2 regions of the Thauera sp. JM12B12 genome follow, and region 2 is predicted to be linked to the other one. Evidence: predicted binding sites of a transcription regulator. Region 2 holds the regulator's gene; the other holds the start of a gene.
What was found. Region 2 encodes FNR, which switches genes on or off when oxygen is low (the NO sensors DNR and NnrR bind a similar motif). Its sites were predicted from a motif close to TTGANCTAGNTCAA; they were not measured.
Positions count from the first base shown of each region.

Region 1 (14,972 bases), 800 kb from region 2:
CGGGCAGGGGGATGAGGCCCGGGACGCGCTGGCGGTAGCGCGCGTAGGCCTCGCCGTGGCAGGCGAGCAGCTTGCGTTCTTCGAGCAGGGAACCGAACCACAGGTAGAGGCTGATGCAGAGCGTGCTCACCAGGCGTGCCTCGTCCATGTCGCGGGTCCACAGGATCACCAGGCCGAGGCTGTACCAGGGGTGGCGCACGTAGCGATGCAGCGGCGACAGGCGCAGCCCGCCGGGGTCTTCGGCGCCACGATGCCCGGCGCGCCACTGGGCGCTGCCGCTGAACGCCGCCATGTCGTAGTAGCGGGTAGACCACAGGAAGCCGCCGGCCGCGGCGAGCGCGAGACCGTATGCCACCCACGCCCACGGCCCCTGCCAGGACCACAGCAGCGGTCCGCCCCACGCCAGGGTGAGCCACAGCGGGGGCAGCAGCAGGATGACCGCGAGCAGGTTGTAGGCGAGCCGGTAGGAGGGCGCGAGCGCCGGCCAGCGCGCCAGCAGCCGGCGCTTGAAACCGAGCGCGGCGAGCAGGGAATGCAGTCCCGCGTAGGTCAGCCAGCACAGCACCAGGGCAAGGATCTGGAAGGAGGAGAGCTTCATCGACGAGTATCCATGCGATACGTGGATGGAAAACAACGTTCCTGGCTGAAGGGTCTTGCATCTGTCTATGTTGCAGTGCAACATAGAGCCGTCCCAACACACCGTCTCAGCGCTGCGGTGTCACCCAACCGAAGGAGTACACCATGAACACCTCGCCCGAGAAAATGCTCGCCACCGCCCGCAGCACCGCCGAAGCCCGCGTCAGTGAGTTCGCCGCCGCCGGCGACAGCGTGCTCTCCGCCGTCGAGCACCTGACCGCACTCAACCTCAACACCACCCGCGCCGTGCTCGACGACGCCATCGCCCTCGGCCAGGCCGTGGCTGCCGCCCGCGACCCGAAGACGCTGGTCGAGCTGCAGGTCGGCGCCATCACGCCGGCGCTGCAGAAGAGCTACGCTTACTGCAAGACCGTCGGCGCGCTCGCCGGCCAGGCCCAGGCCGACGTGCTCAAGCTCGTCGAGGCTGGCATGTCGCAGTGGCTGCAGGTCGTCATCGTCACCCTCGAGACCCTGAACCGCAGCGCGCCCGCCGGCTCCGAGTTCGCCGTCAAGGCGCTCAGGACCGCGGTCGCCAACGCCTCGTCCGCCTATGAGGGCGCGACCAAGGTGGCGCGCCAGGTCTCGGAGACCGCGCAGGCCAACGCCGACCAGGCTGCTGCCGTGACCGTCGAGGCGGTGGAGAAGACCGCGCGTGCGACCGTGTCGATGATCAAGAGCGCCGCCTGACGACGACAGCGTGCTGCGCACGAAAAAAAGGCCAGCCCGACGGGCTGGCCTTTTTTTGATCCTGCCCCTGGCGCGCCGGGCTCAGTCCGCCTTGTACGGTCCTGCGCCGAGCCCGATCGGTGCCGGAGCGGCGGCCACGAGCCTGGAGAAGATGTGCGCGAAGTCTTCCTCGCCGGCGCGCGCGGTGGCGCGGGTGCCGGAGAGCGGGTCGTCGGCGATGAAGCCGGCGTTGGCGCGCGCCCAGTCCTCGGCGGTGAAGTGCTTGCGGATGAGCGGCAGCACCTCGCGCTCCTCGGTCATCATGTGGGTGCGGTAGAAGGCGGCGTAGTCGTTGAAGGCGGCCTTGAAGGCCTCGAAGTGGGCCGGGTCCTGGGCGTAGCCCTTGACCGCGGCCGCGAGCACCGCGATGCGGGCGTCGGCTTGCGCGTGCTCGGCTTCGAGGCGGTCGAGCGCGGCGTCGGCGTCGTGGGTGCGCGCGCGCAGCGGGCCGAAGAGGAATTCATCCTCCTTGGGGTGGTGGCGCTTCTCGGGGTAGGCGTCCAGGTAGTGCACCATCGCCTCGAGCAGCTTGTGGTCCGGCTGCAGGCGGCCCGCGCCGATCTCGCCGATCATGTGGCGGATGGCGTGGATGATCGCCGCCAGCGACTGGTGTTCGTCCATCAGGATGCGCATCGCGTCCATGGGGGTGTCCTTTTCTGTTGGGTCGGGCTCAGGTCGACAGCATCGCCTGGTGCTTGCCGCCAAAGCCCAGATAGGCCTCGATCACGCGCGGATCGTCGGCCAGTTCGTGCGCCGGGCCCTGCATCGCGATCTGGCCGGTCTCGAGCACGTAGGCGTAGTCGGCCACCTGCAGCGCGGCGCGCGCGTTCTGCTCGACGAGCAGGATGGAGACGCCACGCCGGCGCAGCTCGCTGATGATGCGGAAGATCTCGCGCACGATCAGCGGCGCCAGGCCCAGGCTGGGCTCGTCCAGCATCAGGAGCTTCGGCTTGGCCATCAGCGCGCGGCCCACGGCCAGCATCTGGCGCTCGCCGCCGGACATCGTGCCCGCCTGCTGGTCGCGGCGCTCCTTCAGGCGCGGGAACAGCGCATAGACCTCTTCGAGCGTCTGGCCGTGGTCGCGCTTGCCCGAGCGGTAGCGCTGGAAGGCGCCCAGGATCAGGTTGTCCTCGACGCTCATCTCGCCGAAGAGCTCGCGCTTCTCGGGCACCAGGTTCATGCCGCGCGCCACCATGCGCTCGACCTCGGGCACCACTTCGAGCGTGCCGTCAAAGGCGACCCGCCCCTTGGAGCCGAGCACGCCCATGATCGCCGAGAGCATCGTCGTCTTGCCCGCGCCGTTGGGGCCGATCACGGTCACGATCTGGCCCTCGCCCACGGTGAGGCTGGCGTTGGTGAGCGCCTCGACCTTGCCGTAGGACACGCACAGGTCCTTGACCTCGAGCACCGGGTTCTTTGCGGCCGCATTCGAGGCCGCGGCGCTGGCTTGCGTTTGCTGCTGTGTCATCGCGTTCTCCTCGCTCACTCCACGCCGCCCAGATAGGCCTCGAGCACCGCCGGGTTCTTCTGGATCTCGTCGGGCAGCCCCTCGGCGATCTTCTGGCCGAACTCCATCACCACCACCCGATCCACGAGGTTCATCACGAAGTCCATGTCGTGCTCGACGATCAGCGTGGCCATGCCCTCGGCACGCAGCTTCCTGAGCAGATCGCCCAGCGCCTGCTTCTCCTTGAAGCGCAGGCCGGCCGCCGGCTCGTCGAGCAGCAAGAGGCACGGGTCGGCGCACAGCGCGCGCGCGATCTCGAGGATGCGCTGCTGGCCCAGCGCCAGGCTGCCGGCTTCCTCATACATGTGCTCCTTCAGGCCCACGCGCTCGATCTGGTACGCGGCTTCCTTCAGGATGCGCGCCTCTTCCGCGCGGTCCAGGCGCCAGGCCGAGCTCAGTACGCCCTTGCCGCTTCTGAGGTGCGCGCCGATGGCCACGTTCTCGAGCACGGTCATCGTGGGCAAGAGCTTCACGTGCTGGAAGGTGCGGCTCATGCCCATGCGGGCGATCTCGCGCGAGTCGTGGCCCGCCACCGGCTTGCCCAGGAACAGCACCTCGCCCGAGGTCGGGGTGTCCACGCCCGAGATCTGGTTGAACATCGTGCTCTTGCCCGCGCCGTTGGGGCCGATGAGCGCGAGGATCTCGCCCGCGCGCACCTCCAGGCTCATGTCGTTGTTGGCGACCAGACCGCCGAACTTGCGGGTGACGTTCTTCGCCTCGAGGATCAGCTCGCCCGCCTTGGGCAGCGTGCGCCGCGGCAGGGTCTCGGCGTTCGCATCGATCGTCTTGTGGATGGCGCGCATCGGCACCAGTTTCTTGAGGATCGGCCACAGGCCCTCGCGCGCCCGGTGCAGCACCAGCACCATCAGGAAGCCGAACACGATCATCTCGAAGTTGCCGCTCGCCCCCAGCAAGGTGGGCAGCCAGTCCTGCAGCCACTGCTTGAGCACGGTGATGACGCCGGCGCCGACGATCGCCCCCCACACGTAGCCGGCCCCGCCGACCACCGCCATGAAGAGGTACTCGATGCCGATATGCACGCCGAACGGGGTCGGGTTCACGAAGCGCTGCATGTGCGCGTACAGCCAGCCCGAGGCACAGGCGAGCAGCGCCGCGATCACGAAGATGATCATGCGCGCGCGGCCGGTATCGACGCCCATCGCCTCGGCCATCACCCGGCCGCCCTTCAAGGCGCGGATCGCACGACCCTCGCGCGAGTCGAGCAGGTTGTGGGTGGTGAGCATGGCCACGAGCAGGAAGGCCCAGATCAGGTAGTAGATCTCGCCGCCGTCGTCCAGCGTCCAGCCGAAGAGGCTGATCGCCGGGATGCCGGTGATGCCGGTGTGCCCGCCCAGGCTCGCCATGGTGCCGAAGAGGAAATACAGGCTGATGCCCCAGGCGATCGTGCCCAGCGGCAGGAAGTGGCCCGAGAGCTTGAGTGTGAGCGAGCCGATCAGCACCGCGACCACCGCGGTGAGGATCAGCCCCGCCACCAGCGTGAGCCAGGGCGAGGCCCCCACCCAGGCGATCCACGCCGGCAGATCGGTGGCGGTGGTGAGCGCGGCGGTGGTGTACGCCCCCAGGCCCACGAAGGCGGCCTGGCCGAAGCTGGTGAGGCCCCCCACGCCGGTCAGCAGCACCAGGCCCAGGGCGACCATCGCATACAGGCCGATGTAGTTCAACAGGGTGACGTAGTACGGCGACAGGATCGCCGGCACCGCCAGCAGCAGCGCGAGGAAGGCGCCGAGCACCAGACGGTCGGTTCTCATTCTTCTTCCTCCACGTGGTGGCTACGCAGCGAGCGCCACAGCAGCACGGGAATGATCAGGGTGAACACGATGACTTCCTTGTAGGCGCTGGCCCAGAACGAGGCGAAGGCCTCGAGCAGCCCGACCACGAGCGCGCCGGCCGCGGCCAGCGGGTAGCTCGCCAGGCCGCCGATGATCGCGGCGACGAAGCCCTTCAGGCCGATCAGAAAGCCGGTGTCGTAGTAGATCGTGGTGATCGGGGCGATCAGCACGCCCGAGAGCGCGCCGATGAAGGCGGCCAGGAAGAACGTGAGCTTGCCGGCGAGCGCGGGCGAGATCCCCATCAGCTGCGCGCCGACGCGGTTGATCGCGGTCGCGCGCAGCGCCTTGCCGTAGAGCGTGCGCTCGAAGAACTGGTAGAGCGCCACGATCAGCAGCACCGACACCACCAGCACCCAGATCGTCTGCCCGGAGACCATCAGCGGACCGAGCTCGAGGCTGGCGTCGCTGAAGGACGGCGTCCTCTGGCCTTCGGCCCCGAAGAAGAGCAGCCCGAGGCCGACCATGGCGATATGCACCGCCACCGAGACGATCAACAGGATCAGCACCGGGGCGGAGGCGATCGGCTGGTACATCAGGCGATACATCATCGGCCCCATCGGCACCACGATCGCCAGCGTCAGGATCACCTGCAGCGCCAGCGGCAGCTCGTTGGCCGGCAGCGCCCAGAGCAGCCCGGCGAGCGCCAGCGGGTAGGCCAGGTTCCAGCCCGCCACGCCCGCGGCACGCTGCAGCTGCCCGGCCTTGAGGGCCTTGGCGCCGTCGAGCGCGCTCACCAGCACCCCCATCACCACCAGCAGCCACACCGTGGCCGGTACCGTGCCCGACTGCATCATCGCCAGCGTCAGCGCCCCGTAGGCCACGAACTCGCCCTGCTGGATGAAGATCACCCGCGTGACCGCGAACACCAGCACCAGCGCCAGCGCCAGCAGCGCGTAGATCGCACCGTTGGTGATGCCGTCCTGGCCCAGGATCAGTGCAATTGTCAAATCCATGGATATGCCTCGTGCGTGCCGGCCGCCATCGACCGCCGGCTGCTCTTGATTCCTTGCGCCGGCCGTGCGCCGGCGAAGCAAAGCGGGCGCGGGGCGCTCGCGCGCCCTGCGCCCGCTCAGGTGCTTACTTCAGCAGCGACCACTGACCGTCGCGGATCTCGATCATCACGCGCGAGCGCTCATCCAGGCCGAGGTGGTCTTCGGCGCTCATCGTGTAGATGCCGGTCGCGCCGGCGACTTCCTTGACGCCCTCGAGCGCGTCGCGCAGCGCGGCACGGAACTCGGTGCTGCCCGGCTTGGCGGTCTTGAGGGCGTTGGGGACGGCGGCCTCGAGCAGCACGCCGGCATCCCATGCGTAGCCGCCGAAGCTCGACACCGAGCCGGCGCCGTAGGCGGCCTCGTACTTCTCGACGTAGGCGAGCGCGGTGGCTTTCACCGGGTGGCTGTCCGGGAGGCTACGTGCCATCTGCACCGGGCCGACCGGCAGCAGCGTGCCTTCGCAGTCCTTGCCGCAGATGCGCAGGAAGTCGTTGTTGGCGACGCCGTGCGTCTGGTAGATCGGGCCCTTGTAGCCCCGCTCGCGCAGGGTCTTCTGCGGCAATGCGGCCGGGGTGCCGGAGCCGGCGATGAACACCGCATCGGGCTTGGCCGACATCAGCTTGAGCGCCTGGCCGGTCACCGAGGTGTCGGCGGGGTTGAAGCGCTCGTTGGCGACGACCTCGATGCCGGCGGCTTCGGCCAGCTTCTTGAACTGCTCGTACCAGCCCTCGCCATAGGCATTGGCGAAGCCGATGAAGGACACCTTCTTGATGTTGCTGGCGCCCATGTGCTCGATGATCGCGGAGGCCATCTGCTGGTCGTTCTGCGGCGTCTTGAAGATCCAGCGCTTCTTGTCGTCCATCGGCGCGACGATGCGGGCGGAGGCGGCCATCGAGATCATCGGCGTCTGGGTCTCGGCGGCGACGTCGACCATGGCGAGCGAGGCCGGGCTGGTGGTGGAGCCGATGATGACGTCCACCTTGTCCTCGGCGACCAGCTTGCGGGCGTTCTTGACCGCGGTGGTGGTGTCGGAGGCGTCGTCGAGGACGATGTAGCTGACCTTTTCGCCGCCGATCGTGGTGGGCAGCAGCGAGATCGTGTTCTTCTCGGGGATGCCGAGCGAGGCTGCGGGACCGGTGGCCGACAGCACGACGCCGACCTTGATCTCGGCTTGGGCGGCGGTGGCGGCGAAAGCGAGGCCGAGGGCGGCCAGCAGGGTGTTGCGCAGTTTCATGGTGTCTCCTCCAGTGGTGGTGCCGTTTGCCGGTGCGCCTGTTCCGGCGTGTCGTTGGCGCCCGCTCGGGTGGCGGTAATTCTGAAATAGGGAACTGGTTCTGGGAATTAGAAATGATACAAAAGAGCCAGTCAAGCAAAAAAAATGTATCGGTTAGGCCGCGCGCCTCAGGTCACGGCCGGACCGCCCGCGCGACCGGCGTCGGTGCTGGTCGAGCCCAGGCGTACCGAAAGTTCGGCGCAGGCGTGTCGCAGCGCGGCGAGGGTCGAGCCATCGGGGGTCAGGTCGAGCGTGCCCTCGACGCCGACGACCGCGATGCTCATGTTGATTTCGTTCTTGAAGTTGAACACCGGGCCGGCTGCGGCCTCGACGCCGCGGGCGAAATAGCCGCTCGAGATGACGGCGAGGCCTTGCGCGCGAACCTCGGCGAGCAGGCGGCGGGCGTCCTCGAGCGTGGCGACGCCGGGCGGCACCCGGCCTGAAGCGAGCTCCTGGCGCAGCAGCTCCTCGGTCTGCGACGCAGGCATCCATGCCGCGAACACGCGGCCGGCGGCCGAGCCGAGCAGGCTCAGGTGGGTGCCGGTGAGCACGTTGACGGTGATCGGCCGCCGCGGACGCTCCCAGCGCACGACGACCGGGCCGCGATCGCTCCACACTGCGAGGGCCACCGTCTCGTTGGTGAGATCGCGCAGCTCGCTGATCGCGGCGAGACCGAGGCGGATGCGGTCCACGCGGTCGAGGGCGACGAGACCGAGGTTGAGCGCGAAGGGGCCGAGGTCGTAGCGGGAGGTGAGCCGGTCCTGCTCGACGAGGCCCGAGCGGATCAGGCTCACCAGGTAGCGATGGGCCTTGGACGGGGGCATGTCCGCGGCCTGGGCGATGTCCTTGAGCATCATCGAGCGCTTGCCGCTGACCATTGCGCGCAGGATGCTCATGCCCACTTCGAGGGATTGCACGCCGTGCTTGCCGTCGAGTTCGTCGTTCATGAGGGCGGTGATCATAAAATTACTTATTGAAGAATTATTTTCTTTATATGTAACATAAGTCCGAACTGAGGAGAAAAGCAATGACCCAGCTGAAAGTCTATGCGATCGACGGCATCGTGCCGGTGGTGGATCCGAGCGCGTACGTGCACCCCTCGGCGGTGCTCATCGGAGACGTGATCGTCGGCCCCGGCTGCTATGTCGGCCCGTGCGCGAGCCTGCGCGGCGACTTCGGGCGGCTCATCCTCGAGCGCGGGTCCAACATCCAGGACACCTGCGTGATGCATGGCTTCCCCGGTACCGATACGGTGGTCGAGGAGGATGGCCACATCGGCCACGGTGCGGTGCTGCATGGCTGCCGGATCGGTCGCAACGCGCTGGTCGGGATGAATGCGGTGATCATGGATAACGCGGTGATCGGCGAGGCATCGATCGTCGCCGCCTCTGCCTTCGTCAAGGCGGGCGTGGAGATTCCGCCGCGCGTGCTGGTCGCGGGCATGCCGGCGAAGGTGATCCGTCCGCTGTCGGACGAGGAGATCCGCTGGAAGAGTGCCGGCACTGCGACCTACCAGGACCTCTCGCGCCGCAGCCTGGCGACGATGCAGGAAACCACGCCCCTGGTGGCGGTCGAGCCCGGACGCACGCGCATCCACATGCCCGAGGTGGTGCCGCTGGTGGAACTGCGGCGCAAGGAAGGCTGAGGCAGGGCGCGGCCGTGCAGGCTGTTCGCGGGCCGACCGCCATCCGCAGCAGGGGCCGCGGCGTCGTGGCGCCGCGATCAGGCCGTGTCGCGCAGCGGGTCGGCGTCCTGGAAGCGTTCGAGCAGTTGCGCCGAGGCTTCGGGCGTGCGCCCGTCGGCGAGCTGGAAGTGCGCCTCGAGGTGGCGCTCGGACGGCGTCAGCAGGCGCCGGTAGAGTTCGCGACAGAGCAGGCGGGCGCGCTGTCCGGGCCAGTCGGCGGACAGCAGCACGTCGGGCAGGCCGGGGTCGCGCAGCAGCAGGCGGCGATAGTCGTGGATCAGCAGGATGCGCACGAGGAAGGCGCTCTCGTCGTCGCAGTCGCCCGCGCCGTCGCGCAGCTGCGCGAGAACCGGCTGGTAGCAGGCGACGAAATCGCGATAGGTGGCGGCCAGGCGTTCCAGATTCCACGCTGCGCGAACGAGTTCGGCATCACTTGCCGCCGCGCCGAGCGCGGCATCGGCCGCCAGCAGCGGCTTGAGCTTGGGTACGAGCGCGCCGAGCCCCTCGCCGACGAGGGCATCGAAGGACGCGATCAGGTCGGCACTCGGATGAATGAAGCAGTCGCCGTTCAGGGTGCCGAAGCCCTGCCAGAACAAGGCGCGGCGCAGGCGCTCGCGATCCTTCGCGACGAGCTCGCCAACCGTCAACACCAGGCGCCAGCGCCGGTCCCAGCCCTGTGCGCTCGAGGCGTAAATGCGGCGCGAGGCGTCCTCGATGCGCTGCAGCCCGGAAGCAGTGAGCAGATAGTCCGTGCGCCGGCCGCAGGGTTCGCTGGCCAGCCACTCGTCGCGCACGAGGCGGAATACAGAGGTCCGCACCAGACGCTCGTTGAGCCCCAGGGGCTCGAGCAGCCGGATCAGGCTGCCCAGCCAGACGCGACCGCCGCGCGGCACGACGGCGTCACCGAAGGCGGAAACGATCAGCGACCCCGCCTGCACGCGGTCCTGCTTGCGGAATGCTTCGAGGCGGTCCTGAATGGAGTTCGTCACGGATCGATGGGCCAGGCGGGCGGTTGCCGTTGTTGCGGGCGCGAAGTCTATCGACTCCGCTGCCTGGCGCAAAGGGCTCCGGCGGGAGGCGGTGGCGGGCGAGTTCGTCGGCATCGTGTGGGTGTCCGGGTGGGCGCGCACGGCGGCGTTGTCGCGATCAAGGCGTGCCGCGGTCGGCGTGCTGCGTTCTGAGGTTCTTGATATGATACACAAAAGCAATACAAGAGTATCAAAACGGTATCGCAACGAGGGCGATGGCGGCTTTGAGGAATTTTCATAGTCCTGGATGAAAATCCAAAACAGCTAGAGAAAATAAACGTAAGTTACAGATAAAAAACAAGTTCCGTTTTTGAAAACCTGTTACGAAATGCAGAACATCGAATCTTTCGATGGCCTGAAAGAGATACAGATGATTGACATGGACTAAATCCATTTGTATCGTTTGAAGCACAAGATCACCTACCCGGAGAGACCAATGACCCATCCCCTGCTCGAGAAGCATCGTGCCACCCTGGAGGGCGCGCTCAGCGCCATCGCCACGCGCGGCTACTGGTCCCCGTTCCCCGAGATGCCGAGCCCCAAGCTGTATGGCGAAGCGGCACCGGACGAGGGCAAGCGCGCATTCGAGGCGCACCTGGGCAAGCGATTCGAGCTGGATCAGCCGGGGCAGACCGGCTGGCATGGGGGTGAGAGCTCGCCCTACGGCGTGGCGCTCGACGTCAGCTATCCGGTGTGCGATCCGGACGCGCTGATCGCCGCCGGCCTCGAGGCCATGAAGGGCTGGCAGGCGGTGGGCGCCGACGGCCGCGCCGGCATCTGCCTGGAGATCCTCGACCGCCTCAACAAGCAGAGCTTCGAGATCGCCCACGCGGTGATGATGACCACCGGCCAGGGCTGGATGATGGCCTTCCAGGCCGGCGGCCCGCACGCCCAGGACCGCGGCCTCGAGGCCGTCACCTACGCCTGGCGCGAGCAGAGCTTCGTGCCTTCCGAAGCCACCTGGGAGAAGCCGCAGGGCAAGAACCCGCCGCTGGTCATGAAGAAGCACTTCGAGATCGTCGGCCGCGGCATCGGCCTGGTGATCGGCTGCGGCACCTTCCCGACCTGGAACACCTACCCGGGCCTGTTCGCTGCGCTGTCGACCGGCAATGCCGTCATCGTCAAGCCGCACAGCAACGCCATCCTCCCGGCGGCGATCACCGTGCGCACCATCCGCGCCGTGCTCGCCGAGAACGGCATCGACCCCAACCTGGTGAGCCTGTGCGTGGCGACCCAGCGCAGCGTCACCCAGGCGCTCGCCACCCATCCGGCGGTCAAGTCGGTCGACTTCACCGGCAGCAACGTCTTCGGCCAGTGGCTGATCGACAACTGCCGCCAGGCCCAGGTGTACGCCGAGCTCGCAGGCGTGAACAACATCGTCATCGACTCCACCAATGCCTACAAGGCGATGCTCGGCAATCTCGCCTTCACGCTTTCGCTCTACTCGGGCCAGATGTGCACCACCTCGCAGGCGATCTTCGTCCCGGCGGGCGGCATCGACACCGAGGACGGCCACAAGAGCTACGACGAGGTGTGTGCAGACCTGGCGAAGTCCGTCGAGCGCTTCCTGTCCAAGCCGGAAGTCGCCTTCGCCGTGCTCGGCGCGATCCAGTCCGCCGACACCGCCGAGCGCATCGACATCGCCAACAGCGGCGCCTTGGGCAAGGTCGTGCTCGCCTCGCAGGCGCTCGACAACCCCGAGTTCCCGGGTGCCAAGGTACGCACCCCGGTGCTGCTGGCCTGCGACGCGGCCGACGAGAAGGCCTACATGGAAGAGCGCTTCGGCCCGATCAGCTTCATCGTCAAGGTCGCAGACACCGCTGCCGGCATCGCCCTGTCCGAGCGCGTGGTCAGCACGCATGGCGCCCTCACCGTCGGCCTGTATTCCACCAGGCAGGACGTCATCGACGCCATGACCGAGGCCACCTGGCGCGGCAAGGTCGCGCTGTCGATCAACCTCACGGGCGGCATCTTCGTGAACCAGTCGGCGGCCTTCTCCGACTACCACGGCACCGGCGGCAACCCGTCCGCCAACGCCTCGTATTCGGATTCGGCCTTCGTCGCCAACCGCTTCCGTGTCGTTCAGCGTCGTTACCACGTCTGAGGAGCCGCTCGTGGAATACAAGAACATCCTGTTTTCCCTGGAGGCGGGCGTCGCCCGTCTGACGCTGAACCGCCCCGACAAGCTCAACAGCTTCACCGGCGAGATGCACGCCGAGCTGCGTGACGCACTCGACCGCGTCCAGGCCGACAACAGCGCGCGCGTGCTGGTGCTCACCGGCGCCGGGCGCGCCTTCTGCGCCGGCCAGGATCTCGCAGACCCCGACATGGCTGCGGTGGGCGGCAAGATGCCCGACATCGGCAACGTCGTCGAAAAGAACTACAAGCCGCTGGTGCTGCGCCTGCAGAACCTGCGCGTGCCCACCATCGCCGCGGTCAATGGCATCGCCGCGGGCGCCGGCGCCAGCGTGGCGCTGGCCTGCGACCTGGTGGTGGCAGCGAAGTCCGCCTCCTTCCTGCAGGCCTTCAGCAAGATCGGCCTGGTGCCCGACACCGGCGGCACCTGGTTCCTGCCCCAGCGCGTCGGCATGGCGCGCGCCATGGGCCTGGCGCTGCTCGCCGACAAGCTGCCCGCCGAGAAGGCCGCCGACTGGGGCCTGATCTGGGCCGCCTACGACGATGCCGAGTTCGCTGCCAAGGTCGACGCGATGGCCGTGCAGCTCGCCGCGATGCCGACCAAGGCGCTGGTGCGCACCCGCCAGGCGATGCACGCCGCACCGGGCCACACGCTCGAGCAGCAGCTCTCCTTCGAGGGCGGCTTCATGCGCGAGCTGGGCTGGAGCCCGGATTACGCCGAGGGCGTCGCCGCCTTCATGGAAAAGCGCGCACCGAAGTTCACCGGGGAATGAGTGTGACCGACATCCAAGCCTCCAAGGCCGCAGCGCAGCCCTTGGCCCTCTCGGCGGTCGTCGCCGTGGTCGGCACCGGCGCCATGGGTGCCGGCATCGCCCAGGTGGCGGCTGCCGCCGGCCATGTGGTCAAGCTGCTCGACAACCGCCCCGGCGCCGCCGCCAAGGCGATCGACGGCATCCGCGCCCAGTTCGCCAAGCTCGCCGACAAGGGCAAGATGAGTGCCGAGGCCGCCCAGTCCGCCGGCGCGCGCCTGGTCGCCGTCGAGCAGCTCGGCGACCTCGCCGAGGCCGCGCTGGTGGTCGAAGCCATCGTCGAGAACCTCGAAGCGAAGCAGAAGCTGTACCGCGAGCTCGAGGACATCGTCGGTGCCGACTGCATCTTCGGCACCAACACCTCGTCGATCTCGGTCACTTCGATCGGCGCCGCGCTGCAGCGCCCCGAGCGCCTGGCCGGCCTGCACTTCTTCAACCCGGCGCCGCTGATGAAGCTGGTCGAGATCGTCTCCGGTCTCGCCACCGAGCGCGCCGTGGCCGACACCCTGTTCGCCACCGCTGCGGCCTGGGGCAAGACGCCGGTGCATGCGCGCTCGACGCCGGGCTTCATCGTGAACCGCGTCGCCCGCCCGTACTACGCCGAGGCGCTGCGCGTCCTCAACGAAGGCGGTGGCGACTGCGCCACACTCGACGCGATCATGCGCGACGCCGGCGGCTTCCGCATGGGGCCGTTCGAGCTCATGGACATGATCGGCCATGACGTGAACTTCGCCGTCACGCGCTCGGTGTGGAACGCCTTCTACAACGATCCGCGCTTCACCCCCTCGCTGATCCAGCAGGAGCTGGTGGATGCCGGTTTCCTCGGGCGCAAGAACGGCCGCGGCTTCTACGACTACCGCGAAGGCGCCGAGCGCCCCGCGCCGCAGGTCGCGGTGGCGCAGCAGGCGCCCGACGCGGTCGTGCTGCACGGCCATTCGGCAGCCGTGCACGCGCTCGCCGACCGCCTCTTCGAGCGAAACATCCCGCACTCCTGGGGCGAGGCCGGCGACGGCCGCATCGCCGAGGTGGGGGGCGCGGTGCTCTTCGTCACCGACGGCCGCACCGCCACCCAGCGTGCCGCCGAGATGGGCATCGAGAACGTGGTGCTGATCGATCTCGCGCTCGATTACGCCACCGCGACCCGCATCGCGGTCGGTGCCGCGATCAACGCCTTCGCCCCCGCCGTGGGCGCCGCGATCGGCCTGCTGCAGGCCGCCGGCTTCGAGGTCTGCCGCCTCGGCGACACGCCGGGCCTGGCGGTGATGCGCACGGTGGCGATGCTCGCCAACGAGGCCGCCGACGCGGTCAACCAGGGCGTATGCGATGCCGCCGCCGCCGACGCGGCGATGAAGCTCGGCGTGAACTATCCGCGCGGCCCGCTGGAGTGGGCCGACAAGGTCGGCCTGCCGACGATCTGCACCGTGCTCGCCAACCTCGCGCGCTTCTACGGCGAGGACCGCTACCGCGTCTCGCCGCTGATCCAGCAGCGCGTCTTTGCCGGAAAGAAGATCCATGACTGACACCCGGACCCTCCCCACCGACCCGCAGGCGCTGGCAGAAGCCGTCGCCGCGGCGATGTGGTCGCGCGACCGCGCCGCCCAGGCGCTCGGCATCCGCATCGAGGCCGTCGGCCCCGGCACCGCCACGCTCAGCATGAAGGTGCGCGGCGACATGGTGAATGGCCACCACATCTGCCACGGCGGGCTGATCTTCAGCCTTGCCGACACCGCCTTCGCCTACGCCTGCAACGCCTACAACCGCAACACCGTGGCCTCGGGCTGCAACATCGACTTCGTCGCCCCCGGCAAGGAGGGCGACACGCTCACCGCCGAGGCAGTCGAGCGCTCGCTGTCGGGCCGCACCGGCGTCTATGACATCACCGTGCGCGACAGCGCCGGCAAGCCCGTCGCGCTCTTCCGCGGCAAGAGCTACCGCATTGCCGGCGAGGTGATCGCCGGACTCGACGCAGAACAGGCCTGAGCGGCCAAACCGAAAACAGAGAGGAGACGATCACACCATGACCGTGAAGACCCCCCAGCCCGGTGACCTCGAGCCGATCGAGACCGCCAGCCGCGACGAGATCTCGGCGCTGCAGCTGCAGCGCCTGCAGTGGTCGGTGCGCCACACCTACGACAACGTCGCGCCCTACCGCAAGCGCTGCGAGGAGAAGGGTGTTCATCCTGATGACCTGAAGTCGCTGCAGGACCTCGCCAAGTTCCCCTTCATGACGAAGACGGACCTGCGCGACAACTACCCCTTCGGCCTGTTCGCCGTGCCGCGCAGCCAGGTACTGCGCCTGCACGCCTCGAGCGGCACCACCGGCAAGTCGGT
Region 1 covers NZ_CP154859.1:3,973,810-3,988,781, reverse strand. Annotated here, with positions in the region: gene AAG895_RS18090 (hypothetical protein) at 1-598, opposite strand, end outside; gene AAG895_RS18085 (phasin family protein) at 742-1,323, shown strand; gene AAG895_RS18080 (hemerythrin domain-containing protein) at 1,405-2,004, opposite strand; gene AAG895_RS18075 (ABC transporter ATP-binding protein) at 2,033-2,830, opposite strand; gene AAG895_RS18070 (branched-chain amino acid ABC transporter ATP-binding protein/permease) at 2,845-4,638, opposite strand; gene AAG895_RS18065 (branched-chain amino acid ABC transporter permease) at 4,635-5,672, opposite strand; gene AAG895_RS18060 (ABC transporter substrate-binding protein) at 5,797-6,945, opposite strand; gene AAG895_RS18055 (IclR family transcriptional regulator) at 7,113-7,931, opposite strand; gene paaY (phenylacetic acid degradation protein PaaY) at 8,012-8,629, shown strand; gene paaX (phenylacetic acid degradation operon negative regulatory protein PaaX) at 8,707-9,657, opposite strand; gene paaN (phenylacetic acid degradation protein PaaN) at 10,133-11,800, shown strand; gene paaG (2-(1,2-epoxy-1,2-dihydrophenyl)acetyl-CoA isomerase PaaG) at 11,811-12,605, shown strand; gene paaH (3-hydroxyacyl-CoA dehydrogenase PaaH) at 12,602-14,161, shown strand; gene paaI (hydroxyphenylacetyl-CoA thioesterase PaaI) at 14,154-14,621, shown strand; gene paaK (phenylacetate--CoA ligase PaaK) at 14,659-14,972, shown strand, end outside.
Region 1: the regulator FNR is predicted to act here: its motif matches at 10,071-10,084, upstream of paaN (phenylacetic acid degradation protein PaaN).

Region 2 (14,972 bases):
ACGTTGATGTCGTTCGGCACGTCCTTGCCGGCGCTGACCAGATCGAAACCCATACATCCCTCCCGTGGAAAAATTGTGCGCGGATTATAGGGGGAAACCACAATGTCTTGCACTGCACCCCCGCCCGCAGGCGCCGTCAGGCCGGCGCGTCGAACCCGGCGTCCTCCACGGCCGCGCGCAAGGCCTCGACCGAAATCCGTGCCGGATCGAAACGCACGGTCGCACTGCCCTGCTCCAGCGACACCTGCGCGTCCTCGACACCGGGCAGCGCCTTCAGCACCCCGGTCACGTTCCTGACGCAGCCGCCGCAGCTCATCCCCTCGACCTTGATCGTCACTTCGCTCATGCACCACTCCTCGTCGATGATTCGAACCCCGGTCCGCCGGGGCCTCAGGTCACGCACACCACCCCGTTCCACAGATCGCCGCCGAGCGTGGGCGCGTGGTAGAGCCCGAACAGCCCGAAGCCGAGCACGAGCAGCCCCGATGCGATCCGCACCTTGCGGTTGCGGGTGAAGTCGCGGAAACGCTTGAACAGCATGCCGGCCAGCAGCAGATTGGGCAGAGTGCCCAGGCCGAAGGCGAGCATCAGGCCGGCGCCGCGCGCGCCCGAACCGGTGACGAGCGCGGTAGCGAGGATCGAATAGGTCAGCCCGCAGGGAATGAAGCCCCACAGCATGCCGAGCGGCAGGGCCTGCCTGACCGAGCGCGCGGGGAGGAAATGGCGCGTCGCGGGCTGGATGCGGCGCCAAAGCACGTGACCGACGCGCTCGATCGGCGCCAGCAGACGCGTGAAGCCGGTCAGGTAGAGCCCGAGCGCGACCAGCATCAGGTTGGCAAGCACATAGAGCGTCATCTGCACCGGCAGCATGCCGTCGTAGAGCAGCCCGACCGAGCCGAGGAAGCCCACCCCCGCGCCGAGCGCGGTATAGGTGCCGATGCGGCCGAGGTTGTAGGCGAGGTGCAGCGGCCACTGCGGCTTGCCGCCGGGTGTCTGCACCTGCATGGTGAGCGCACCGACGATGCCGCCGCACATCGACACGCAATGCGTCCCGCCCAGCAGGCCGATGAGGAAGACGGCGAGATAACCGGTTTCAGGCATTGAAAAACGAGGCCCCGCTGAAGATGCGAGGCCTCATTCTACGCTCGTGAGCCGCGGTCTTCAGATCACGCGCGAGTAGCGCTGGCGCTCGCGGTCGGCGCGCAGATAGCGGTCGAACACCATCGCGATGCCGCGCACGAGCAGGCGGCCGCCGGGCTGCACGCTGATCCAGTCGCCTTCGATCTTCACCAGCCCCGCCTTCTCCATCTCCGCGAGGTCGGCAAGCTCTTCCGCAAAGTATTCGCGGAAGTTGATCAGGTGGGCGATCTCGATCGACTGCATCGACAGCTCGAAGTGGCACATCAGCGCCTGGATGATCGCGCGCCGCAACAGGTCGTCGGCGGTGAGCTCGATGCCGCGCAGCACCGGCAGCTCGTCGCGGTCGAGCGCATCGTAGTACTCGTCCAGGGTCTTCACGTTCTGCGCATACACCGGCCCGATCTTGCCGATCGCCGACACGCCGAAGGCGAGCAGGTCGCACTCGGCCTGGGTGGAGTAGCCCTGGAAGTTGCGATGCAGCCGACCCTGGCGCTGGGCGACGGTGAGCTCGTCGTCGGGCTTGGCGAAATGGTCCATGCCGATGTAGACGTAGCCGGCCTCGGTGAGGCGGCGGATGCCGAGCTGCAGCAGCTGCAGCTTGGTGTCGGCGGTGGGCATGTCGCCGCTGTTGATGCGGCGCTGGGGCTTGAAGAGGCCGGGCAGGTGCGCGTAGCTGTAGAGCGAGATGCGATCGGGCGAGATCGCGAGCACCTGCTCCAGCGTGCGGTTGAAGCTGATCACGTTCTGCTTGGGCAGGCCGTAGATCAGGTCCATGCTCACCGACTTGAAGCCGGTCGCGCGCGCCGCATCGATGACGAGCTTGGTCTCGTCGTAGCTCTGGATGCGATTGACCGCCGCCTGCACGTCCTCGGCAAAGTCCTGCACGCCCACGCTCATGCGGTTGAAGCCGAGATCGGCGAGCAGCTTGACGGTGTCGAAATCGACCTTGCGCGGATCGACCTCGATCGAATACTCGCCGTTGGGGACCAGCGTGAAGTGCTCGCGCACCGAGGCCATCAGCTCGCGCATCTCGTCGTGCGACAGGAAGGTCGGCGTCCCGCCGCCGAGATGCAACTGCGTGACCTGGCGGCTTCCCTCCAGGCAAGCCGCTTGCATCGCAATCTCTTTCGCCAGATATTTCAGGTACTTGGCGGAGCGCCCATGATCCTTGGTGATGATCTTGTTGCAGGCGCAGTAGTAGCAGATCGTGTTGCAGAACGGGATGTGGAAGTATAATGAGAGCGGTTTGCTTACGCCGCCCACGGCTCGTTTGGCGAGCCAGGACTTCAGCGCCTCGGCATTGAAGGCCTCGACGAAGCGATCCGCCGTCGGATAGGAAGTGTACCGCGGTCCGTTGATGTCGAATCTACGGATGAGTTGCGGATCGAAGATGAGTTCGTTCTGGCTTTTCATGATCTTGCTGCGGCAGTGTGTGCCGAACAATGGCAGAACACCGTATTTTTTTGGTTGACGTGGGTCAACGGGCATGACTTGAAAGTCCGCTCGCGCCCATGTCGGCGTCTTTCGTCGGGGAAGCAGGATTATCGTGCAGATGAGGGCAACCGTGCCAATTACCGTGAACGGGTTGAAGACTGCCTGTTCGCAGTGCAACCTGGTCGAGCTTTGCCTGCCCTTCGGCATGTCCGACAGCGAGTTGAGCCGTCTCGACGAGCTCGTGGGCGCGCGGCGCAAGGTCAAGCGCCAGCAGAACCTCTACCGGGCAGGCGACCCCTTCGAGGCGATCTACGCGATCCGTGCGGGCTCGTTCAAGACCGACGTGCTGCTGGAGGACGGCCGGGAGCAGGTCACCGGCTTCCAGATGACCGGCGAGATCCTCGGCCTCGACGGCATCAGCACCGAGGCCCACAGCTGCAATGCCGTCGCCCTCGAAGACAGCGAGGTGTGCGTGATCGCATACGACAAGCTCGAGCAGCTCTCGCACGAGATCGACGGACTGCAGCTCCAGTTCCACAAGGTCATGAGCCGCGAGATCGTGCGCGACCACGGCGTGATGATGCTGCTCGGCTCGATGCGCGCCGAGGAGCGCCTGGCCGCCTTCCTGCTCAACATGTCGCAGCGCTTCAACGCGCGCGGCTTCTCGTCGCAGGAGTTCAACCTGCGCATGACGCGCGAGGAGATCGGCTCCTATCTCGGGCTCAAGCTCGAGACCGTGTCGCGCGCGTTCTCGCGCTTCCAGGAAGACGGGCTCATCTCGGTTCAGCAGAAGCACGTGCTGCTGCTCGACCCTGCCGGACTGAAGAGGCTGATCCAGCACCAGCAGGGCGTGCGCTGAGATCGGTGGCCGCCTCAGGCCAGGAAGCCGGCGACCTGCTTGGTGAAGGCCACCGAGACGATCCACGCATAGACGAGCAGCGCCGCGGTGAAGGCGGTGATGCGCATGCCCATGGTGCGCCCGCGCTTGAGGGCGAGGGTACCGAGCAGGATGTAGGCAAGCAGACCGAGAACCTTTGCGGTGACCCAGCCGGCCGCAAACGGGTACTGCTGGATCATCACGGCGAGCGTGATCGCAGACAGCAGCAGCAGGCTGTCGATGACGTGCGGCAGCACCCGGGTCAGGCGGTGCTGCAGCAGCGGGCTGCCGGTCATCATCCACAAGCCGCGCAGCAGGAAGCCTGCCGCACTGAGGGCGACGCAGGTGACGTGAAGGTGCTTGATCGCGTAATACATTCGTTCTCCTCTCGATAGCCGGCCCGAGAGCCGGGAGCAGCCGGCAGCGAGCCGGCTCGATTAAAATTGCGACGCCTTACGGAGAGTCCATTCGATGCCCCCCCACGCCCAGCTCGACATTCCGTCCCTGCTCAAGCGCATTCCGCTCTTCAGCGAGCTTTCGGACGCCGACATCCAGCGCGTCACCCGCTACACCCGCGACCGTCACGTCGCGCGCGGCGAGGTCTTGTTCCAGCGCGGAGACCAGCCGCACGGCTTTTACTTCGTCGTCTCCGGACAGGTCAAGCTCGCGTTCTCCTCGCCTCAGGGCACGGAGAAGGTCGTCGAGATCGTCGGTCCGATGCAGAGCTTCGGTGAGGCGGTGATGTTCATGAACCATCCCTACCCGGTGTTTGCCGAGGCACTCAGCGAGACCGTCCTCGTTCACGTCGGCCAGGCGGTGGTGAGCGAGCTCATCGATCAGGACTCCACCTTCGCCCATAAGTTGCTCGCCGGCATGGCGATCCGCCTCCATGGTCTGATCCAGGACGTCGAGACCTACTCCCTGCGCTCGAGCACCCAGCGCGTGATCGGCTACCTGCTGCAGGTGGCCGACAGCGACACGCCGTGCGAGATTGCCCTGCCCACCAGCAAGCAGGTGATCGCCTCGCGCCTCAACCTGACGCCCGAGACCCTGTCACGGATCTTTCACGACCTCAGCGAGGCCGGCCTCATCAGCGTGGCGGGCAAACGCATCACCTTGCGCGATCCCGCGCGGTTGTCGCGCTACAACGCTTGACCGACCGGCCGGAACGCATCCCGGCCGCTCAGGACAGGACAGAAGACACGCCTGGCGCGGCGACCTCGACGCCGCGCCAGCCGAGATCGCGCTCGATGCACCCGGCTAGGGCAGCGGCCGCGGTCGGCTCGCCATGCACCACGAAGGTACGCCGGGGCGGTCGGCGGAAACCGCGCAGCCAGCTGAGGATCGCCGGCTGATCCGCATGCGCGGACAAGCCGCCGATGGTGTGAATGCGCGCGCGCACCGGAATGCGCTCGCCGAACAGGGTCACCTGACGGGCGCCGTCCACCAGGCGCCGACCGAGCGTGCCCGCCGCCTGGAAACCCGCGATCACGATCGCGCACTCGCGCCGGCCGATGTTGTGGCGAAGGTGGTGCTTGATCCGCCCGGCATCGCACATCCCGCTTGCCGAGATGATCACCAGTCCCCCGCGCACGCTGTTGAGCGCCATCGACTCCTCGACATCCTGGACGAAGCGGAGATTGAAGCGGTCGGCGTGCTGCCGGCTCCAGGCAAACAGTTCGCGCGTCTCGTCGTCCCACAGGTCGTCATGGCGAACCGTGAGTTCGGTGACTGCCAGCGCCATGGGCGAGTCGACCACGACGTCGAGCCGAGCGATGCGCCCTGCCCGCACCAGGTCCGCGAGCACGAAAAGCAGCTCCTGCGTCCGCCCGACTGCGAACGCGGGGATGATCACGTTGCCCCCCTGCACCTCGAGCGTGCGCCGCAACACCTCGGCCAGCTCGTCACAGGTCTCGGCGAAGGAGCGGTGCGCTCGGTTGCCGTAGGTCGATTCCACGCAAAGATAATCGGCCTCGGGGATGGGCACGGGATCCTGAAGGACCGGGCGCATCGGCTGCCCAAGGTCACCGGACACGACCAGGCGACGGGTATGCCCCCGCTCCTCGACGTCGATCTCGATGATCGAGGAGCCGAGGATGTGGCCTGCGTTGCGAAATCGGCAATGTACGCCGGCACCAGGCGCAATCATCTCGTCGAAGGCGGCGTGGCGCAGCCGTCCAAGGCTGGCGCGTGCCTGCTCGACCGTATACAGCGGCGCGAGCTCGCCGGCGCGGCCCGCCCTGCGCGCGCGCCGGCTACGCAACGCCCACTCGGCTTCCTTCTCCTGGATGTGCGCGGAATCCATCAGCATCACGCCGAGCAGATCGACGGTCGCCGCGGTGGCGAAGATCCGCCCCTTGTAGCCGAGCGCCACCAGCCTCGGCACGAGCCCGGTGTGATCGAGGTGCGCATGCGTCAGGAGAACGAAGGCGATGTCGCGTAGCTCGAAACTCAGGGCTTCGCGATTCTTGCGGTGGGCCTCCCGCCCGCCCTGGAACAGCCCGCAGTCCACGAGGAAACTGCCGCGCTCGTGATCGACTCGCAGACAGGAGCCGGTGACCTCACCCGCCGCACCCAAAAAAGTCAGCTTCATGGCACGCCTCCGAGGAAACTGCGCACGCCCGCCGAGAATCGGCGTCTGTTTGATCACGATCAATCATGGCCGGGCGCTTCACATCGCTATAATCGAATCGTGACACACAACAGGGAGCGTCCGTCATGTTCAAGCACATTCTGGTTCCGACCGACGGGTCGGCACTGTCCGAAAGCACCGTTGCACGGGCAGTTTCCTTCGCCAAGGAAGCCGGGGCACGCATCACTTTCTTCTACGCCCAGCCCGACTTTCCGATGCCGATCTATGGCGAGGGCGCGCTCATCGATCCGACCACGCCCGAACAGTTCTCCAAGTCGGCGGCGGCCGAAGCGGAAGCAATCCTTGCCAAGGCAAGAGGCGCGGCCGAGGCGGCCGGAGTCGCATCGGACAGCGACACCACGGTGAACGAGGTGCCTTACGAGGCGATCATCGACGCCGCAGACCGTCACGGCTGCGATCTCATCTTCATGGCTTCGCATGGCCGCCGCGGCATCGCCGGCCTTCTGCTCGGCAGCGAGACACAGAAGGTGCTCACGCACAGCAAGACGCCGGTTCTGGTCTACCGCTGAACGAGCGACGGCCTCAGCGCAGAACGAAAAACGGCCCGCGATCGCGGGCCGTTTTCTTTCGCTGCCAATCCGGCCGGATCAACCCTGGCCGCTCATTCCCGCCTTCCGCTCATCCTCGGCGATATGACGGCGCGCGAAGCGGTAAAGATACGCCGCCATAACGAGGATGAAGACGATCGTGAACAGGCTGAGCAGCCCGATATCACTGGTCAACAACAGTTCCCAGGCCATGACTTACCTCCTCTCCAAAGAAATCAGACATTCGGATCAATCGTGATCTCCATCTCTGCGGGGAGGAATGCGGACCCGTCCATGCGCCAGCTGCGGGCCTCGTCTTCTATGACAAACAGCCAGCGCCCGGTACTCAGGGGCGCCAGCGGGGTTTCATACACGCCGCCAGCCCCGGCGACGAGCAGTTCCTGGTCCAGCCCGCCGCGGGTGGGGTGGGCCACCGTCAGGCGGATGCTTTCGGGCAGGCTCTTGCCCTCGGCGGCCGAAAGCTCGATGCGCAGGGACTCGCTGCGCACCTTGAGCGCCGCGCGCAGACCCAGCTCACGCGCGTGCTCGACGCGTCCGATCGTCTGCACGATCGCCCGACCCTCCTTGTAGTAATCGTCCACCACCATGCCGTCGAAGGTGTTGATGGCAATCACCATGGTGATGATGCCACCCACGACCGCGGTCGCGGGGAAGGCAATCAGGAACCAGGGCCAGCCCTGGCGGTACCAGGGCTCGCGGGACTTCTCGCTGAGGGTCGAGCGCATGTTCATCGTGGTATCAGGAAGGTGGTTTCTTCCTTCAGGGTGAGCGCCGCGTCATCCTCGGCGGTCACCTGGAAGGCGATATTGTTGGCACCAGGCTGCCCCGAGTCGTAGGGCACCAGCACCTGCAGGGTCACCGTCTGGGTCGCGGCCGAGGCGACCTCGACTCGCTGTTCGCCGCCGATGCGCACCCCGGGCAGACCCGACACCTCGAGTCGGAAGGCGCGCGGCGCCTCGGTCATGTTCATGACCTGAAGCTGGTAGACGTTCTCGATCAGCCCGCCCTCGACCTCGCGACCGAGCGAGGAGCGGTCGCGGATGACATCCACGCGCAGCGGCTCGCGCGCCGCCAGCCCCCATACGAATCCGACGCAGATCAGGACCAGGACCGCGCCATAGACCAGCGTCCGCGGACGGAACACGTGCCCCAGGATCTCCTTGCTGCCCCAGTGCCGCTTCATCGCGTTCTCGGTCGAGTAACGGATCAGGCCGCGCGGGTAGTTCATCTTGTCCATGACCTGGTCGCAAGCGTCGATGCATGCGGCGCAGCCGATGCATTCGTACTGCAGACCGTCACGAATGTCGATCCCGGTCGGACAAACCTGAACACAGATGCCGCAGTCGATGCAGTCACCCTTGCTCACCGTACGCGGATCGATGCCCTTCTTGCGCGTACCGCGGGGTTCGCCGCGCTCCTCGTCGTAGGTGATGACGAGGGTATCGGGATCGAACATCACCGCCTGAAAGCGTGCGTAGGGGCACATGTACTTGCACACCTGCTCGCGCAGGACGCCGGCGAACAGGTAGGTGAAGCCCGCGTAGAAGAGGATCCAGAAGGTTTCCCAAGGCCCGAAGGTGAGCCCGTTGAAGGAGGCGAGCAGTTCGTCGAGCGGCGAGAAGTAGGCAACGAAGGTGAAGCCGGTCCACAACGCGACCACGATCCACGCCAGATACTTGCCACCACGACGCAGCGCCTTCTCGGCACTCATTGGTGCCTGATCGAGCTTCTGGCGGCGCATGTGGTCACCTTCGATCTTCTGCTCGATCCACATGAAGATCTCGGTATACACCGTCTGAGGACAGGCGTAACCGCACCAGAGCCGACCCGCGATCGCGGTGAAGAAGAACAACGCGTACGCCGAGATGATCAGCAGCAGCGCGAGGAAGAACACGTCCTGTGGCCAGAAGACCCAGCCAAAGATGTAGAACTTGCGTTCAGTGAGATGGAACAGCACCGCCTGACGGTCGTTCCAGGTCAGCCAGGGGAGGCCGTAGTAGAGGATCTGGGTGAGCCACACCAGGATCCATCGCCAGTTGGCGAATACGCCGGTCACGGCACGGACGTACAGCTTCTTGCGTGCGGCGTAGAGCGTGTCCAGGGTGGAGGAGTCTTGGGGCTTGTTCGCCGGTTTCTGCGGCGAAGGGGATGGGCTGTTCATGGCCTGTTTACCAATGACTTTTTGTTGTTCTTGTTATTTTCGAAACCCCGGGAGGACCCCCTCCTCCCGGGATGAGACTTCAGACTGCGGGCAAAACGCTTACTTCTTGCTCAGGCTCAGGACATAGGCTGCAAGGATATGGACCTTGTCCTCGCCGAGGAACTCGCCGAACGCGGGCATCTTGTTGTTGCGACCGTGCGTGATGGTCTCGGTGATGGTGGCCTCCGACGAACCGTACAGCCAGTTGTTGTCGGTAAGATTGGGCGCGCCCAGCATCGGATTGCCCTTCGCATCGGCGCCGTGGCAGGCGACGCAGTTGGACTCGAAGCCCTCCTTGCCGCGCTGCGCACGCACGGAGTCATGTGCAAGACCGTTGAGCGAGCGGACGTAGTTGGCGACGTCCTTCACGCCGTCGGCGCCGAGCGCGGGGCCGAACGGCGGCATGATGCCATTGCGGCCGTTGGTGATGGTTTCCTTGATGTTCTCCGGAGCCCCACCCCACAGCCACTCGCTGTCCGTGAGGTTCGGGAAGCTCTTCGCACCCTGCGCGGCCGCACCGTGGCACTGCTGGCAGTAGGTGAGGAACATGCGCTGCCCCATCGCCACCGCCTCGGGGTCCGCTGCGACGGCCATCACGTCCATGTCACGGTACTTGGCGAACACCGGACCGAAGCGCTCCTCGCCGGCCTTCATCTCGGCCTCGTACTGCGCCCATTGGCCGCGACCCTGGTTGAGGCTGCCAAAACCGGGATAGATCGCAAGGTAGGCGATGCCGAAGAAGATGGTGATCCAGAACAGATACATCCACCAACGCGGCAGCGGGTTGTTGTACTCGGCGAGCGTCTCGTCCCACACGTGGCCGTGCAGCTCGACCGGCCCCTTCTCGCGCTTGGTCATGTTCGACACCAGCACGAACACACAGAACAGGATGGAGAGGGCCACGAGGACCATCACATACATGTTCCAGAAACCGCTGATAAAGTCAGCCATTTGTTTTTCCCTCAAGGTCTTGCCGACCGCCCTGGGTCGGCAGGTCATCATCGCTCAGAGGCAGACGCGCCGCTTCGTCGAAACCGGCCTTCGCATGCTTGCTGTACGCCCAGGCGCAGATGGCCAGGAAGCACACCAGGCCGAGCACCGTGATCAGGCTCCGAAAGTCGTTGATATCCACAGCGCGCCCCGTCCTTACCGGAAGTTCGAAATCGCCGTACCGAGGCCCTGGAGATAGGCCACGATGGCGTCCAGCTCGGTCTTGCCCTCGAGCGCGGCCGGCGCGGCAGCGATCTCTTCCTCGCTGTACTTGTGCAGGCCGACCTTGTTGAGCGCACGCATCTTGTCCTGGATGTCGTCGGCCTTGACCGGACGATCGAGCCACGGGAATGCCGGCATGTTCGACTCCGGCACCACGTCACGCGGATTGAGCAGGTGCACGCGCTGCCACTCGTCCGAGTAGCGGCCTCCCACACGCGCCAGGTCGGGACCGGTACGCTTCGAGCCCCACTGGAAGGGGTGGTCGTAGATGAACTCGCCCGCCACCGAGTAATGACCGTAGCGCTCGGTCTCGGCACGGAACGGACGGATCATCTGCGAATGGCAGTTGTAGCAGCCCTCGCGGACGTAGATGTCACGACCAACCAGACGCACCGGGTCGTAGGGCTTGACGTCGAGCGTATTGCCCTTGCCGTCGATCGGCGAGGTGGTCGAGTGCTGGAAGAACAGCGGCACGATTTCCACCAGACCGCCCACGCTCACGGTAAGCAGCGTGAGCACGATCATGAGGAATACGTTGCGTTCGACTTTTTCGTGTTTCGATTGAGCCATGTTCTTGTTCTCCGATCAGGCGTGGGCAGCCGCAGGCGCGAGCACCGGGGCGTCGTAGGCCTTCTGGCCGGCGATGGTCTTCAGCATGTTGTAGAACATGATGAACATGCCGGTCAGGAACAGCGCGCCGCCGATGAAGCGGATGGTCCAGAACGGATAGCTGGCCTTGACGCTCTCGACGAAGGAGTAGGTCAGGGTGCCGTCCGGGTTGGTGGCGCGCCACATCAGGCCCTGCATCACGCCGGAAATCCACATCGAGGCGATGTAGAGCACGATGCCGATGGTGGCGATCCAGAAGTGGGCGTTGATCAGCTTGACGCTGTACATCTCGGTCCGGCCATAGAGGCGCGGCAGCAGGAAGTAGACCGAGCCGATCGAGATCATTGCCACCCAGCCCAGCGCGCCCGAGTGCACGTGACCGACCGTCCAGTCGGTGTAGTGCGACAGCGCATTGACCGTCTTGATCGACATCATCGGACCTTCGAAGGTCGACATGCCGTAGAAGGACAGGGAGGTGATCAGGAACTTGAGGATCGGGTCGGTACGCAGCTTATGCCACGCACCCGACAGGGTCAGCACGCCGTTGATCATGCCACCCCAGGACGGCGCGAGCAGGATCAGCGAGAACACCATGCCGACGGACTGCGTCCAGTCGGGCAGCGCGGTGTAGTGCAGATGGTGCGGGCCCGCCCACATGTAGGTGAAGATCAGCGCCCAGAAGTGCACCACCGACAGCCGGTAGGAATAGACCGGGCGGTCGGCCTGCTTGGGCACGAAGTAGTACATCATCCCGAGGAAGCCGGCGGTCAGGAAGAAGCCCACCGCATTGTGGCCGTACCACCACTGGATCATCGCGTCCTGCACGCCGGCATAGGCGGAGTAGGACTTCATCGAGGTCAGCGAGACCGGAATGGCTGCGCTGTTGACGATGTGAAGCAGCGCCACGGTGAGGATGAAGGCGCCGAAGAACCAGTTCGCGACGTAGATGTGCGAGACCTTGCGCTTGGCGATCGTGCCGAAGAAGACGACGGCGTAGGAGACCCACACGATCGCAATCAGGATGTCGATCGGCCACTCGAGCTCGGCGTACTCCTTGGAGGAGGTGTAGCCCAGCGGCAGCGTGATCGCCGCCAGCACGATGACCAGTTGCCAGCCCCAGAACGTGAAGGCCGCGAGGCCGGGGGCGAACAGCCGAGTGTGACAGGTGCGCTGCACGACGTAATACGAGGTCGCGAACAGCGCGCAGCCACCGAACGCGAAGATCACGGCGTTGGTGTGCAGCGGACGGAGCCTGCCGAAATGCAGGAATTCGTGCACGTTCAGTTCCGGCCATACGAGCTGTGCTGCGGCGATCACGCCGACCAGCATGCCCACAATGCCCCACACCACCGTCATGATGGCGAACTGCCGCACGACTTTATAGTTATAAGTCGCTTGCGATTGCATGTGAGTCACCTCTTCGTTTTAGAAACCTTTCTTGCGCAGCAACCCTGAGGCGCCACGGATCTTGCCCAACCCAGGGAGAATACCGGTGGCGCGAGTACGCAATTTGACACAGATCAACATTGTATTGCAGCACAGCAGGGGGCGGAAGCGAAAATTGGAAGATGTCCAGAAACACGCGCAAACCTGCGCCGTTATTGGGTTACAGCGATCCGGGCACTGACGCGGGAAACCGCGTCCGGACACTCGATGCGAATTCACGGACGGAATGCGCCATATTCGCAAAAAGACGCCTCAATCGAGGGGAAGGCGCGAATTCGAGGCGCAAAAAAAAGGGTGCGCATGAACGCACCCCCAACCCCAACAGAGAGACAAAAACCGGACTGACCACCGGCATGCCATGCCGGTCGATCAACATGCGTCCATTCTGCCAACCGGCATCCCCGGCGTGTTGACATAGGTCAACCCAACGTCACATTGGCGATCAGGAAGGCGCAGGTCCGTCCGTATCTCCCGCCTTCGTTTCGCCGCTGCGCTTCATCTCGCGCTCGGGCTCGCCCGCAGCATCCGGCTCGTCACGATCGTCCATCAGGAGCCGGTATGCAGGCCCCTCGAGATCGTCGAACTGGCCACTGCGCAAAGACCACCAGAACAACAGCCCGATCACGAACACGAGCACGACCGAAAGCGGAATCAGCAGGTATAGGCTCTCCATCGTCTTCTCCGCCGGTGCGCTCAGCGCTTTCCGGGAACGCCCTGCAGGCGCATTGCATTGAGCACGACCAGCAGCGAGCTCGCCGCCATGCCGATGCCGGCCATCCACGGCGTCACCAGCCCGGCCATCGCCAGCGGCACCGATGTGAAGTTGTAGGCGAACGACCACCACAGGTTCTGGCGAATGATCCGCAGCGTCTTGCGCGCGAGATCGACGCCACGCCCGAGGCTGGCCAGGTTCTCGTTGAGCAGCACGATGTCGGCCTGATTGCGCGCCAGGTCCGTGCCGCCCCCCATGGCGATCGACACATGCGCCTGAGCCAGCACCGGCGCGTCGTTTACGCCATCGCCGACCATCGCCACCACGGCGCCAGGATCCTGCTGCAGGCCGGAGATCGCCTGCTGCTTGCCCTGCGGGCTCAGTCCGCCATGTGCATCACGGATGCCGAGCATCGCTGCCATACCCTCGACCACCACCGGCGCATCTCCGGAGAGCACGCTCATGGGCACGCCCTCGCCTGCGAGGCGACGAGCCAGCGCCGGTGCCTCCGCACGCAACTGATCCCCCAGTCGAAACAATCCGAGCCAGCCCGCCCGGCTCGCCAGCGCGATCACCGTCCCACCCTGGGCAGCGAACGACTCGAGCGCCGCCGGCGCGGCCAAGCCGGCCGCCGCTGCGACGAAATCCGGGCGACCGATCCACATCGCCTCGCCCTCGACCACGCCACTCATGCCTTCGCCGGTCTGTGCGACCAGGTCGATCGCCACCGGCAACGCCTGCTCACCCGCAGCGGCGCGCAAGCCCGTTGCCACCGGGTGCTCCGAGCCCTGCTCGATCGCGGCGGCAAGACGGATCAGCGCGTCGTCGCCGCGCTCGCCGAGGGCCAGCACCTCCTCGAGCTGCATGCGGCCGTGGGTGAGCGTACCGGTCTTGTCGAAAACGAAGTGATTCGCGCGCGCCAGGGTCTCGATCGCATGCCCGCGGGTAACCAGCACACCCATGCGCGCCAGCGCATCGGTCGCCACGGTGAGCGCAGTCGGCGTCGCGAGGGAAAGTGCGCAGGGGCAGGCCACCACCAGCACCGATACGAAGACCCAAAGTGCGCGATCGGGATCGATGACGTACCAGGCGATACCGGTCAACCCCGCGAGCACCAGCAAGGTCACGATGAAATACACCGCCACCCGGTCAGCCACCGTCGCAACGCGCGGCTTCTCGCCCGCCGCGCGTTCCATCAGGCGCCGGATCGCGGCCAGCCGGGTGGCGTCGCCCACTTGCTCGACACGCAGGAGCAGGGGCGAGGACACGTTGATGCTGCCGCCGGTAAGACGGTCGCCGACGCGCTTGGGCACCGGCATGCTCTCGCCGGTGAGCAAGGCCTCGTTCGCCTCGCCAACGCCTTCGACGACCGTCCCATCGACCGGGATCACCTCGCCCGGACGCACGCGGACGACATCGCCCGGCACCAGCTCGGACGTCGGCACCCTATCCGCCGACGTCCGTTGCGGCCAGCCTGCGATGCGTTCGGCAAAGGACGGCAGCGCCTTGCCGAGTTCCTCCACCCCGCGCACCGCACGCTGACGCGCGATCATCTCGAGGTAGCGCCCGCCGAGCAGGAAGAACACGAACATGGTCACCGAGTCGAAATAGACCTCCGGCCCGTCGGTCAGCGTGGCCCACAGACTGGCGACGAAGGCGCTGCCCACGCCCACCGCGACCGGCACGTCCATGCCGAGCCGGCGCAGGCGCACGTCGCGCCAGGCACGCTGGAAGAACGGCGCGGCCGAGTACAGCACCACCGGCAGGGTGAGCAGCAGGCTGGCCCAGCGCAACAGCAGCTCGATGTCCCAGGTCATGTCGCCCTCGCCCGCCACGTAGGCCGGGAAGGCGTACATCATGACCTGCATCATGCCGAAGCCGGCGACGAACACGCGCCACAGCATCGAGCGCCGCTCGCGGTGGGCGACCTGCTCGGAGCGCTCGGCATCGTAGGGATAGGCGCGGTAGCCGATCGCCTGGATCGCCGCCAGGATGTCGGAGAGCTTGATGCTGCGCTCGTCCCAGCGCACGCGCGCACGCCGGGTGGCGTAGTTGATCTGGATCGCCGACACGCCGGGGAGGCGCGCGACGTGGTTCTCGTTGAGCCAGACGCAGGCAGCGCAGGTGATCCCCTCGAGGAT
Region 2 covers NZ_CP154859.1:3,171,652-3,186,623, forward strand. Annotated here, with positions in the region: gene ppa (inorganic diphosphatase) at 1-53, opposite strand, end outside; gene AAG895_RS14330 (cation transporter) at 137-346, opposite strand; gene AAG895_RS14335 (sulfite exporter TauE/SafE family protein) at 391-1,101, opposite strand; gene hemN (oxygen-independent coproporphyrinogen III oxidase) at 1,162-2,553, opposite strand; gene fnr (fumarate/nitrate reduction transcriptional regulator Fnr) at 2,693-3,433, shown strand; gene AAG895_RS14350 (SirB2 family protein) at 3,448-3,828, opposite strand; gene AAG895_RS14355 (Crp/Fnr family transcriptional regulator) at 3,923-4,606, shown strand; gene AAG895_RS14360 (MBL fold metallo-hydrolase) at 4,635-6,044, opposite strand; gene AAG895_RS14365 (universal stress protein) at 6,170-6,613, shown strand; gene AAG895_RS14370 (DUF3149 domain-containing protein) at 6,692-6,844, opposite strand; gene AAG895_RS14375 (FixH family protein) at 6,868-7,377, opposite strand; gene ccoG (cytochrome c oxidase accessory protein CcoG) at 7,380-8,813, opposite strand; gene ccoP (cytochrome-c oxidase, cbb3-type subunit III) at 8,913-9,803, opposite strand; gene AAG895_RS14390 (cbb3-type cytochrome c oxidase subunit 3) at 9,796-9,984, opposite strand; gene ccoO (cytochrome-c oxidase, cbb3-type subunit II) at 9,999-10,634, opposite strand; gene ccoN (cytochrome-c oxidase, cbb3-type subunit I) at 10,650-12,080, opposite strand; gene ccoS (cbb3-type cytochrome oxidase assembly protein CcoS) at 12,562-12,792, opposite strand; gene AAG895_RS14410 (heavy metal translocating P-type ATPase) at 12,813-14,972, opposite strand, start outside.